3 regions of the Halopseudomonas sp. T1L2 genome follow, and region 3 is predicted to be linked to each of the others. Evidence: predicted binding sites of a transcription regulator. Region 3 holds the regulator's gene; each other region holds the start of a gene.
The links. Region 3 encodes FliA, which starts transcription of late flagellar genes. Its sites were predicted from a motif close to CTAAAGTTTNNNNNNNNNNNGCCGNTAA; they were not measured.

Region 1 (4,174 bases), 1.1 Mb from region 3:
GCTGGTCACCGTATCCAGCCGGGCGCGCGCAGCCTCGACCACGGAAGCCATGCTGGCCTTCATCTGCGCGGCGGTTTCCGAGGCCGCATTGACTGTCTGCAGCTGTGCTTCAATCATGCCCAGCATCTGCTGGATATTGCTAGTCACTTCCTCTGCGGTATCGCTGGCCTGCTGATTGCGACCCAGCATCTGCTCACTGTTCTGCAGAGCGTGACGACTGGCCTGCTTGACCCGACCAACGATGGTGTCGAGGTTGTCGATAAAGCTGTTGATCCAGCGCCCCAGCTCGCCGGTCTCGTCTGGCACCAGGCGACTGGTATCCATGCGTTGACTGAGGTTGCCCTCGCCTTCGGCAATATTGCGGATGATTTCAGTCATGCGGCCCAGCCGACGCGCCAGCTTGTTCGTAGCACTGTGCCAGAACCACAGGCCCGCCAGACCCAGCACGCCAACGTGAGCGGCCAGCGCTGGCCAGCCATCCAGACCGATCAGATCGAAACCCAGCTGGGCAACAAAGACCAGTGCGGCAAGAACCCAGAAATCCTTCATCAGGTTGTAGCTGAGCGAACGGTACCGGTAGACCTCTTCCAGGTCTGCTTCGCACATCATGCCCCAGCGGTCGGGCGAGCCTGGCAGACTGAAGGTCACACCCTTGCCGATTACCGGAATGTGACGATAGTCGGAGTAACCGGGGTATTTGACGTAGGTGTTCTCGCCCTTGCGAATGGTTTCGCGCACACCCGGGTGCAGCTCGCCGGTGGCCGGATCGGTAAAGCGCACCTCGAACTCGGTATGCTCGCGGACGCTGACCGTGCCCCACGCCGTCCGGATACCATTCTTGAGGTTGTCGCCGTGGCTGAAGGTGTTGTCTTCAAAGCGCGAGCGAGACAACGCACGGCCCGGCTCAATCGAGGGATTGAAGCGTGACTCGACCATGAAGATGTAGTTGTCACCCGACTCCTGATAGATATGTCCGGCCTCACGCTGGATCAGATCACCCAGCACATCGTTGGGTACCCGTGCACAGAGGCAACCAAGCGCCTCGCCGTTCGGACCGTGCAATGGCAAATAGAACATCAGGGTGACGGCATCGTGGAAGCTGGAAGTGGAGGGCCCCAACTTGAGGGTTCGCTGATCGACATACGGCCCGTGCAAAAAACGATGCTGCAGCCCCGCCCGCACCGCCTGGGCATCAAGCTGCAAGTCGCTGAGCTGACCGGCGCTGCTGGCCAGCGCGGTACCGTCCGCACCAAGCAGCAGCAGCTCTGAGGCATCCGGCAGCTTGCTGCGCAGTTTACGCAACTGCGCCTCGCTCGCCTCGGCACCGCCGTCGCTCAGCTGCTGACCAATGCCCTGCAGCCCGGCCCACTGGTTCTCGCACCATTGCTGCAACAACCGCACCCTTGTTGCGGCAAGACTGTCGAAAATGGACTCAAGCTGGCCGTAACGGTTGCGGTTGACCCGGCAGGCCCAGCCCATGGCGAGTTTACCGGCTGGCCCGAACCACGGGAGCCACCGCCGCTCCGACACTGACAGGTTCATTTGGTCGCTTTTCAGGCTCATGGTGGCAATCTCCAGCTTCAGTCGAACCAGGCCCGAAGCAATATTCACACCATAAAGCATGGCACCGCGTCATCATGCAGCTCGCGTATGAGCACGATGACTGCACCGCCATCAGATGCGCACCACGACAAAGCAGCATTCGCCCCTTAATTGCGCGCGCGCACCAATATCGAGCACTACCTGTCCGAATGGTCGGGTTTTCGCGAGATTGTCCGGCCGGCTCCGCGTGTTACGAGCACTAGACCAGTGCAACCGGCGAAACCGGCGATCCCACCGCGCCCGGCAAGCGCAACGGCGGCGCCGTCAACATGAACCGGTTGCGGCCACCGGTTCGCAGATGTTGCGCCAGCTCGGTCAGGTACCAGAGTTCGCCCAAATGCACCCCCAGCTTGAACAGGCAATGCTCATGCAGCGGCAAGGCAGCACAACATCCCTGCCCCTCTCTCGCCGGATAGGCCTCAACCGCGTAGTTGTCGGCAATCAACACGCTCAGGCCGCTATCGGTAATCCACTGCAGCAGCGCCGGATCGCGGCCATCCAGCACCGCGCAGCTGGATGCCAGCCGCGCCGCGTCGGGCTGACGGTCCATCTCCAGAATCACGTCGGCGAACCCGGTATACAGACAAACCATGTCCCCCGGCTCCACCACCACGCCGTCTGCCTGCATGATTTGCTGAAGCCGCGCATAGTCGACCAGCACCCGCTCCCGACCGCAGTGCCGCTCCAGGTCAATCAGCACAGCGCGACCACTCACCGCTGTCTCGGCCATCTTCTCGATGCCCAGCCGGGTGGCGTTTACGCCCTCCAGCCCGTCCTCGTGACCGGAAGGCCCGCAAATATGCTCGCCCGCCTTCCAGCCGTTGTAATACAGCGGTTCGGCCACCCCGTCACCGTCGGCGTCGAACAACCCGCCCACGTGCGAGAGCGCATCCCACTGGGTTGAATACTGAGTAAACAGCAATACCGCATCGTCACTGACCACGTCGGTAAAACTCGGATTCAGGCGCTGCAGCTCGAAGTTGTAGTTGAGCTTGTCGGCACGCCCGGCGGTAAAGCGTCTGGGCGGGTGCCGCAGGCGGTTGAGGGCATTACCGCCGGGATAGTCCAGCGGCAGGCTGAGGCAGAAGCTGCGCCCCTCGCGCACTTCTGCAACGCCCTGCAGCACCTTCTCGGGGGTCAGCAGATTGAGACGGCCAAGCTCGTCGTCCGGACCAAAATCGCCCCAGTTGGAGCCCTCGGGTCGATGTTGCCAACGCATGTGATTCTCCTTGTTGTAGTGCGTCATCCGACAATGACATGACAACCGCGCGGTGAACCATTGTCTGCCACACGAATCAGTACCGGTGTTGGCAGCGCATAATCGCAACGAGGGTCGCGCCAGCACCGTCCGGCGTGCTTTACTTGCGCCTTTTCAACTAGCGGAGCACAGGCTGACGATGGAGTGGCTGCAGGTTTTCATTCTGGCAATAGTTCAGGGCATCACCGAATTTCTGCCGGTATCAAGCTCGGCCCACCTGATTCTGGTGCCGGTGCTGACCGACTGGCCCGATCAGGGGCTGGCCTTTGACGTTGCCCTGCATCTGGGCAGCCTGTCCGCCGTGCTGATCTACTTCCGCCGCGACATCCTCGGCATGACTGTCAGCTGGGGCCGCTCACTGACCACCCGCCAGCTGGATGACGACGCAAGACTGGCCTGGGCGGTGATCCTCGGTACCATTCCCGTAGGGCTGGCCGGGCTGCTGCTCAAAGACACGATCGAGACCGTGCTGCGCTCGCCCATCTATCTGTCGATCGGCCTGATTGCCTTCGGCCTGCTGCTGGGCTGGGCCGACTGGCGCCACCGCGGCAGCCGCAGCGAGCACCAGATGACCTGGAAGGATGTGCTGTTCATCGGCTGCGCGCAGGCGCTGGCGCTGTTTCCCGGCACCTCGCGCTCCGGCATCACCATGACCGCCGCGCTGATGCTGGGCCTGAGCCGCGAAGCCTCGGCGCGCTTCTCGTTCCTGCTGTCGATTCCGGTGATCGTACTGGCCTGCGGGCTGGAAACCATCGAGCTGATCGAAAGCAAGGTGGCCGTCGACTGGCTGCACATGGCGGCCGGTGTGCTGCTGTCCGGTATCAGCGCCTACCTGTGCATCCACTACTTCCTGGCGTTCATCAAGCGGATCGGCATGCAGCCCTTTGTGATCTACCGCATTGTGCTGGGCGTGCTACTGCTCTGGGTCTTCCTGTAACCCGCGCAACGCGCCGAACTTGAGCAACAGCCGGCTCGGTTCGGCGGCGCGCAGCCCCAGCTCGCCCAGGCGGGTATCTCGCAACCAGCTGAACGCGCGGTGAGTCTGCCCCGCCTCGGCGAGACCGCCGCTGACCACCAGCAGCTCACCCGCCGGGTCACCCTGCCAGCGCAGCTCCGCCCCGGCCCGGCAATCCAGCAGCCAGGTACGCTCGCAGCCGTGCTGGTGCAGCAAGCTGCCGCTGACACCAGCACAAAAGGTCACCGAGTTCGCGCTGTCAGCGGTCAGACGCACGGTTGCCTGATCGTCCTCGGCGAACTGATTGAGCTTGACGAAAATCAGGCAGCCCGGCTGCGAAAAAGGCGCATGCTCTGACC
Region 2 (4,174 bases), 170 kb from region 3:
CACCCGCGCGCCGGTAACCGGCTGCAGGGGTTCCAGTGGCTCGTCGATGGCATCAAAGTACGGCGGATTTTTCACGTAGGTCGAGGCATCATCCCAGGCATAGGTCTTGCCCTCGCTGACGCTGATCGAGCGCCAGTGATCATCTCCGGTAAACACGTCGGCATAGCGGGTGCGGAACATCTCGTCCTCGACCAGCGCCACGGCCTCGGCGATCTCGGCGTTGGTCGGCCAGATGTCCTTGAGAAATACCGGGCGGTTGTCCTGATCCAGACCAAGCGGCTCTTCGCGCAGGTTGATTCGGGTGTTGCCGGCCAGCGCGTAGGCCACCACCAGCGGCGGCGACGCCAGCCAGTTGGCCTTGACCTGCGGGTGCACTCGCCCTTCGAAGTTACGGTTGCCGGACAGTACCGCCGACACGGCCAGATCGTGTTCGCTGACAACCCGGGCCACCTCGTCGGGCAGCGGCCCGGAGTTGCCGATACAGGTGGTGCAGCCGTAGCCCACCAGATTGAATCCGAGCGTATCAAGACTCTCGGTCAGACCGGCCTTGTTCAGATAGTCGGTCACCACCTTGGAGCCTGGCGCAAGCGATGACTTGACCCAGGGCTTGCGCTGCAGGCCCCGCTCTACAGCCTTTTTGGCCAGCAAACCGGCGGCCATCATCACACTCGGATTGGAAGTATTGGTGCAGGAGGTAATCGCGGCGATCACCACGGCGCCGTGGTCCAGCGGGTATTCCTTGCCATCCAGCTGCACCGTGGCATGGGCATTCGGGCCGCCGACGGCGGTACCGGCACCGCCTTCACTTTCCAGCCGCGCCTGCTCGGTATCCGCCGGTGCGAGCTGCAGCGCCAGCAGTGCATCGAAGGCTTGGGGTACATCCGGCAGGGCCACCCGATCCTGCGGTCGACGCGGACCGGCCAGGCTGGCCTCCACGGTACTCATGTCCAGGTGCAGGCTGTCGGTAAACGCCGGCTCGTCGCCCGCCTCGCGCCACAGTCCCTGCGCCTTGCAATACGCCTCGACCCGCTGCACCACCGCATCAGAACGGCCGCTGAGGCGCAGATACCGCAGAGTTTCCTCATCCACCGGGAAGAAACCGCAGGTCGCACCGTACTCCGGCGCCATGTTGGCAATGGTCGCGCGATCCGCCAGCGGCAGGTCGGCCAGACCATCGCCGTAGAATTCAACAAACTTGCCGACTACGCCCTTGCTGCGCAGCATCTGGGTAACGGTCAGCACCAGATCGGTGGCGGTGATGCCCTCGCGCAGACGGCCGGTCAGTTTGAAACCGATCACTTCCGGGATCAGCATCGAAACCGGCTGCCCGAGCATGGCCGCCTCGGCCTCGATACCGCCGACGCCCCAGCCCAGTACGCCCAGCCCGTTGATCATGGTGGTGTGCGAGTCAGTGCCGACCAGGGTATCAGGCCAGGCCCACTGCTCACCGTCCACCTCGGCGGCCCAAACGGTCTGGGCCAGGTACTCCAGATTGACCTGGTGACAAATGCCGGTGCCCGGCGGCACCACGCGAAAGTTCTGAAAGGCCTTTTGCCCCCAGCGCAGGAATGCGTAACGCTCACCGTTACGCTGCATCTCGATTTCGACGTTGTCATGAAAGGCCGAGTCGCTGGCAAAGCGATCAACCATCACCGAGTGGTCGATGACCAGATCGACCGGCGACAGCGGATTGATCTGCTCCGGATCGCCACCAGCCCGCGCAACCGCATCACGCATGGCGGCCAAATCCACGACCGCCGGCACCCCGGTAAAGTCCTGCATCAACACCCGCGCCGGACGGTACTGAATTTCACGGTCGGATCGACGCTGCTCCAGCCACTGACTTACGGCGCGAATATCATCCAGCGTGACCGTCTCGCCATCCTCATTACGCAGCAGATTCTCCAGCAGCACCTTGAGCGACTTGGGCAGTTGCTCTATGCCGCTCAAGCTGGCGGCCGCGCGCTTCAGCGAGTGGTACTGGTAGTGCTCGCCGGATACATCCAGCGTATCGAGCGTACTCAGGCTATTGGCTTGGGTCATGCGATAAACCTCCTTGCACCGGCACGCTGCCGGCATGGATTGCTATACTCTGCGGCACGGTTCGGCGAGGCCTCTGGCAGAGGCCCGCGACGATGGCACGTGATCTTCCAAAGCTAGCAGACAAAACGCCGCATAACATTTGAAATGCCGCCCTACAGCCATCGCACTCACTGCCGATATACCAGCTTAGACAACAGTCAGTCCGATACTGCTCCCGGACAGACACTCAAGGACATTCGCCGATGCGTAACAATCAACCCGTAACCCAGCGTGAACGAAGCTTTGCGGCGGACCAGCGTCTGATCTCGACCACCAATCTCAAGGGCGTCATCACCTATTGCAACGATGTTTTCGTCGAGATCAGTGGTTTTACCCGCGAGGAGCTGGTCGGCACGTCTCACAACCTCGTGCGCCATCCTGACGTTCCGCCAGCGGTCTTCGCTCATATGTGGGCCGACCTGAAAGCCGGCAAGGCGTGGATGGGGATCGTCAAGAATCGCTGCAAGAACGGCGACCATTACTGGGTCAATGCCTTCGTCACGCCGATCTGGGAAAACGGCCAGATTACCGGCTATGAATCAGTGAGGGTCAAACCCACTGCCGGTCAGATCGAACGAGCCACCGCGCTTTACCAGCGCCTGGCTCGGGGCGGCAATGCAGTTCAGGGCGACTTTGCGGGTATGGCCCTTCAGGTCCTGCCATCGGTCCTGGCCATGGCAGCCAGCGGTGCCGCAGGCACCCTGTTCGGCTGGCCGGGCGTGGCCGTCGCAGCCCTTGCCGGCCTGCCGGCAGGCTATGCGATGAAATCGGCACTGGAACACCGCCTGCAGCGCATCGTCAAAATGGCCGGCAACAGCATCAGCGATCCCCTGCTGGCGCAAATGTATACCCCGTTTCGCGGCGCAATGGGCCAGTTGGAGATGGCGATTCACAGCCAGCAGGCTCGCCTGCAGACCTGTCTAACCCGGGTTGGTGACAGCGCGGCACGCCTCAAGGAACAGGCGCAGGAAGCCAGCGAGATTGCCCGTCGCAGCAGCGAAGGTCTGGCCCAGCAGCGCGCCGAAACCGACCAGGTAGCAACCGCTATCAACCAGATGGCAGCCGCGACTCTACAGGTCTCCGGCAACGTACAAAGTACAGCTGAAGCGACCCGCGATGCGGCCGATCTGGCCGTGCAGGGCAAGCGGCTCGCCAGCAATGCACGAATCGCCATCGAGAACCTCTCTGGCGCAGTTGACTCGGCCAGCACGGTTACCAATAAATTGGCATCCGATGCTCGCGAGATCGGCACCGTGGTGGACGTCATCAAGGGCATCGCCGAGCAAACCAATCTGCTGGCACTGAACGCCGCCATCGAAGCGGCCCGCGCTGGTGAGCAGGGTCGCGGTTTCGCCGTGGTCGCCGACGAGGTTCGAGCCCTGGCCAGCCGTACCGCCGAATCGACCGAGCAGATCCACAGCCTGATTGCCAACCTGCAGCAGGCCGCCCAGAGCACCGTCGACACCATGCAGGCCGGCAACGAGCAGGCCGAGCGGGGTGTCGCTCAGGTCGCTGAAGCCGATGAGGCGCTGGAGGGGATTCGCCAGGCTATCGAGCGCATCAATGAGATGGCCGGTCAAATCGCCAGCGCTGCCGAGGAACAGAGCAGCGTTGCCGAAGAGATCAACCGTAACGTCACCAATATCGCTACCCTGGCAGACAGCACCGAGAAGCAGGCCAGCCGCAGCGCCGAGCTCAGTGGCGAACTGGCCAATACCGCGCAGCGCCAGGTTAATCTGGTCGAACGTTTCAACCGACGCTGACCTGCTATCTTGCCCAGCGCCGGCCGAGTCAAGCTCGGCCGGCCGACCTCACTGCCCCCCCATACCCCTGCTTTCCAACAACCTTATGCTGCCGACACTCCGACGTTACCCACCCGTCTGGCGACGGTGCTAAACTGCCTGCCTTTGCCTGTGAAACAAGGATATATCCATGTGCGGAATCGTCGGTGCCACCGCCCAGCGTGACATCACTCCCATCCTGCTTGAGGGTCTGCGGCGTCTTGAGTACCGCGGCTACGACTCGGCTGGCGTCGCAGTCGTAGACAGTGCCAGCACCATTCAGCGCATACGTGCCGTTGGCAAGGTTGTCG
Region 3 (4,174 bases):
TTGAGCTGACCGCTGCGCTGGACTACGAGGCGCCCCGTCTGACGGCACCGACACCGGGTCTGGATGCTGAATTGAAAAAGACCCAGGAGCGCATCGTTGCCGCGCGCGCCGAGCTGGAGGTGGGCGAGATGGCCTCCCACGATCAGCCGCTGGTCAATCGTCAGCTGTTTGGTGACAGCATGCGCCACGCGGCTCGCCAGGGTTCTGTGGAGGCCCGTGATCTGCTGGATCGGCTGATTCAGGAGCCGGTTGAGCCGGCGGCGCCGGCTGCAGCCAGCCGGCCTGCTGCGGAGCGCTCGCCGGCGGCAGCGGCCGTTGAAGATGCCAGCCTCAGCGCCATGCGCGCCGAACTGGCCGGGCTGCGGGAAATGCTGGAGTCTCAGCTGGGGGGGCTGGCCTGGGGGCAGCTCAATCAGCACAAGCCGAAACAGGCCGGTCTCTGGCGCCGTCTGACCCAGATGGGCTTGCCGGCCGAGGTCAGTCAGGATCTGCTGCGTCAGGTTTCTGACGTGAGTGATCCGCGTCAGGCCTGGCGCATGCTGCTGGCCTATCTGGCGCATCGTGTGCCGGTGCTGCGCGAAGAGCCGCTCGATGCCGGTGGCGTGATCGCGCTGGTCGGCCCCACCGGTGCCGGCAAAACGACTACGCTGGGCAAGCTCGCTGCGCGTTACGTGCTCAAGCACGGCAGTCAGCACGTTGCTCTGGTCACCATGGACACCTATCGTATCGGCGCACACGAACAGTTGCGCACCCTGGGCCGTATTCTCAATGTGCCGGTCAAGGTGGTGGACGAGCAGCAGGATCTCAATGACGTGCTGGCCGATTTCGCCGGCAAGCGCCTGGTTCTGATTGATACTGCCGGCCTGCAGGCCAACGATCCCTACCTGCGCGGCCAGCTCGACACCCTGGCCAGTCAGGGGCGTCGGGTACGCAATCTGCTGGTGCTGCCGGCGACCAGCCAGCACCGGGTGATGAAAGCGGCCTACCATACTTACAAGGCGTGCGGTCTGTCGGGCTGCATTCTGACGAAAGTGGACGAGGCCGCAACGCTCGGTGAATCGCTGGGGCTGGCGATGGAGCAGGGTTTGCCGGTAGCCTATCTGGCAGATGGCCAGCGCATTCCCGACGATATCAGCCGCGCCGTCGGGCATCAGCTGGTGAGTCGTGCAGTTAGTATGGCAGGTAATGATGCGCCGGCAGATCAGACCATGGCCGACGTATTTGCCGGTATGATGAACAGCCAGCGGGCCAGTTAAGCAATTTCACAGGATTAAGGTAATCAGCGCAGATGGGCAGCAAACATCCGGTTCAGGTAATCGCGGTCACCGGGGGCAAGGGTGGCATCGGCAAGACCAACGTGTCGGTGAATCTCAGCCTTGCTCTGGCGGAGATGGGACGGCGCGTTGTGCTGCTCGACGCTGACCTTGGTCTCGCCAACGTTGACGTGCTGCTGGGGCTCAAGCCAAAGGCAACGCTGGCCGACGTGCTGGAGGGCAAGTGCGATCTGCGCGACGTTCTGGTCACCGGCCCCGGCGGTGTTCGTATTGTGCCGGCCGCCTCGGGTGCCGCCAACATGGTGAGCCTCAACCATCAGCAGCATGCCGGCCTGATTCAGGCGTTCAGCGAGATCGGTGACAATATCGACGTGCTGATCGTCGATACGGCGGCCGGCATTGGTGATTCGGTAGTCAGCTTTGTGCGGGCGGCGCAGGAGGTGCTCGTCGTGGTATGTGACGAGCCAACGTCGATTACCGATGCCTACGCCCTGATCAAGCTGCTCAACCGTGATTACGGGATGACCCGATTCCGCGTGCTGGCGAATATGGTCGGCACGCCGCAGGAGGGCCGCATGGTGTTTGCTAAGCTCGCCAAGGTGACGGATCGATTTCTTGACGTTGCACTTCAGTATGTCGGAGCCGTTCCGTTTGATGAGGCGGTGCGCAAGTCAGTGCAAAAGCAGCGCGCGGTGTTTGAAGCCTTTCCGCGCAGCAAGGCCTCGCTGGCAATTCGCGCCATTGCACAAAAAGTTGATGCCTGGCCGCTGCCGGCCAACCCGCGAGGACACCTGGAGTTCTTCGTCGAACGTCTGGTGCAACCGACAGGGTCTGGCCTATGACAGCACAGGCTGGCGGATTGAGCATGTATACACGAGCACAGAGTTCTCGCGGTGAGCAGGATCGACTCGTCGAGCAGTATGCGCCGCTGGTAAAGCGAATTGCCTACCACCTGCTGGGGCGGCTGCCGTCCAGTGTGCAGGTGGAGGATCTAATGCAAGCCGGTATGATCGGGCTGCTGGAAGCCTCCCGCAAATTCGACTTCGGCAAGGGCGCCAGTTTCGAAACCTATGCCGGCATCCGCATTCGCGGTGCGATGCTGGACGAGGTGCGCAAGGGCGACTGGGCGCCACGCTCGGTACACCGCAATACGCGGATGGTCAGTGATGCGATGCGCGCGGTCGAGGCGCGGCTCGGGCGTGACGCCAAGGATCACGAAGTTGCCGCCGAGCTGGAGATGAGCCTGGAAGAGTACTATACGATTCTCAGTGATACCGCCGGCAGCAAGTTGTTCAGCTTTGATGATCTGCTTGAGTCGGGTGCGCCGGCAGATGTGCAGGGCGGCGAGGAACCGGCGTCCGGGCTGCAGGATGAGCGTTTCAGAGCGGCTTTGATCGAGGCAATCGACACGTTGCCCGAGCGCGAGCGACTGCTGCTGTCGCTTTATTATGATGAGGAGCTTAACCTCAAGGAGATCGGCGCCGTGCTGGGTGTCAGTGAATCCAGGGTCAGTCAGTTGCACAGTCAATGTGCTGCTAGGTTGCGCTCGAAGCTGATGAGCTGGCGAAATGATTGATTTTGTCGTCAACATCCGGACAATGCTCGGATTGCTCGACAGGTAGTGGCTTCGGGCCGGACGTCCAGGTGGCGTTTTCGAGGGTGCATCCGATCAGCCTGCTGGCTTCCAGCTGATTGATCAGAGCTTCTTTTATGGCTTGATTGGTTATTTGCGATGGGTTTTTGGGGTGCAGGCCTGCACATTCCCTGGTTTGTACGGAGGTCGACTTGGACAAGAATATGAAAATTCTCATCGTTGATGATTTTTCGACGATGAGGCGCATCATCAAGAACCTGTTGCGCGACCTTGGGTTTACCAACACAGCCGAAGCCGATGACGGCAACACCGCGTTGCCGATGCTGCAGAGCGGCAGTTTCGATTTTCTGGTGACTGACTGGAACATGCCCGGCATGAGCGGCATTGACCTGTTACGCGCTGTGCGGGCCGACGAGCGGCTCAAGCACCTGCCGGTGCTGATGGTAACGGCCGAGGCCAAGCGAGATCAGATCATTGAAGCCGCGCAGGCGGGCGTCAATGGCTATGTGGTCAAGCCGTTTACGGCTCAGGCCTTGAAAGAAAAGATCGAAAAAATCTTTGAGCGAGTTCAGGCTAAATAATAATCAACCGGGGTACAGGTTATGGCTTTGAGTAAGGATCCCGGCCAGGCGACCGCTCAGGAATTCGAGCATTCGCTGAAGGACAATGCGCACCAGCTGGTTGGTCACCTTGAGAGCGGCAACTTCGGTGAAGCGTTGCTGGTCATTCATGCCATCAATCAGGCACGCGACCGTGGTCTTTATCACGAAGTGGGGCAGCTCACCCGCGCGTTGCACAATGCCATCGTCAATTTTCAGATCGACACGACCCACGCGCTGGGTGGTGACAACGATACTTCCAAGATATCCGATGCCTCTGACCGGCTGGACTATGTGGTTCAGCTGACCGACAAGGCGGCCAACCGGACCATGGATCTGGTCGAGGCCAGCGTCCCCAAGGTCGCTGATCTGGGGCAGCAGGCGAACGCCCTCAAGGCAGACTGGCAGCGGCTGCAGCGCCGGGAGATGGCGGCGGACGAGTTTCGCGACCTCTACCGCCGGGTAGGCGAGTTCCTTGAGCAGACCGAATCGACCAGCAAGGATCTGTCCACCAATCTGAACGATATTCTGCTGGCTCAGGACTATCAGGATCTGACCGGCCAGGTGATCAAGCGTGTGACTACGCTTGTGCATGATGTCGAAGAGAGCCTGGTCAACCTGGTCCGAATGGCGGGACAGGTCGACCGCATTACCGGCATCAATCATGGTGAATCTCCCGGGGACGGAAAAAAATCCTCCTCCAGGGG

Region 1: the regulator FliA is predicted to act here: its motif matches at 1,710-1,737, upstream of ACZ5WQ_RS13200 (methyl-accepting chemotaxis protein).
Region 2: the regulator FliA is predicted to act here: its motif matches at 2,196-2,223, upstream of ACZ5WQ_RS07280 (methyl-accepting chemotaxis protein).

The regions. Positions count from the first base shown of each region.
Region 1 is NZ_AP040865.1:2,781,460-2,785,633, forward strand. It holds gene ACZ5WQ_RS13200 (methyl-accepting chemotaxis protein) at 1-1,563, opposite strand, end outside; gene ACZ5WQ_RS13205 (cyclase family protein) at 1,802-2,821, opposite strand; gene ACZ5WQ_RS13210 (undecaprenyl-diphosphate phosphatase) at 3,000-3,797, shown strand; gene ACZ5WQ_RS13215 (cupin domain-containing protein) at 3,774-4,174, opposite strand, start outside.
Region 2 is NZ_AP040865.1:1,547,415-1,551,588, forward strand. It holds gene acnA (aconitate hydratase AcnA) at 1-2,043, opposite strand, end outside; gene ACZ5WQ_RS07280 (methyl-accepting chemotaxis protein) at 2,286-3,845, shown strand; gene glmS (glutamine--fructose-6-phosphate transaminase (isomerizing)) at 4,015-4,174, shown strand, end outside.
Region 3 is NZ_AP040865.1:1,717,458-1,721,631, reverse strand. It holds gene flhF (flagellar biosynthesis protein FlhF) at 1-1,256, shown strand, start outside; gene fleN (flagellar synthesis regulator FleN) at 1,289-2,116, shown strand; gene ACZ5WQ_RS07965 (RNA polymerase sigma factor FliA) at 2,113-2,850, shown strand; gene ACZ5WQ_RS07960 (chemotaxis response regulator CheY) at 3,072-3,449, shown strand; gene ACZ5WQ_RS07955 (protein phosphatase CheZ) at 3,471-4,174, shown strand, end outside.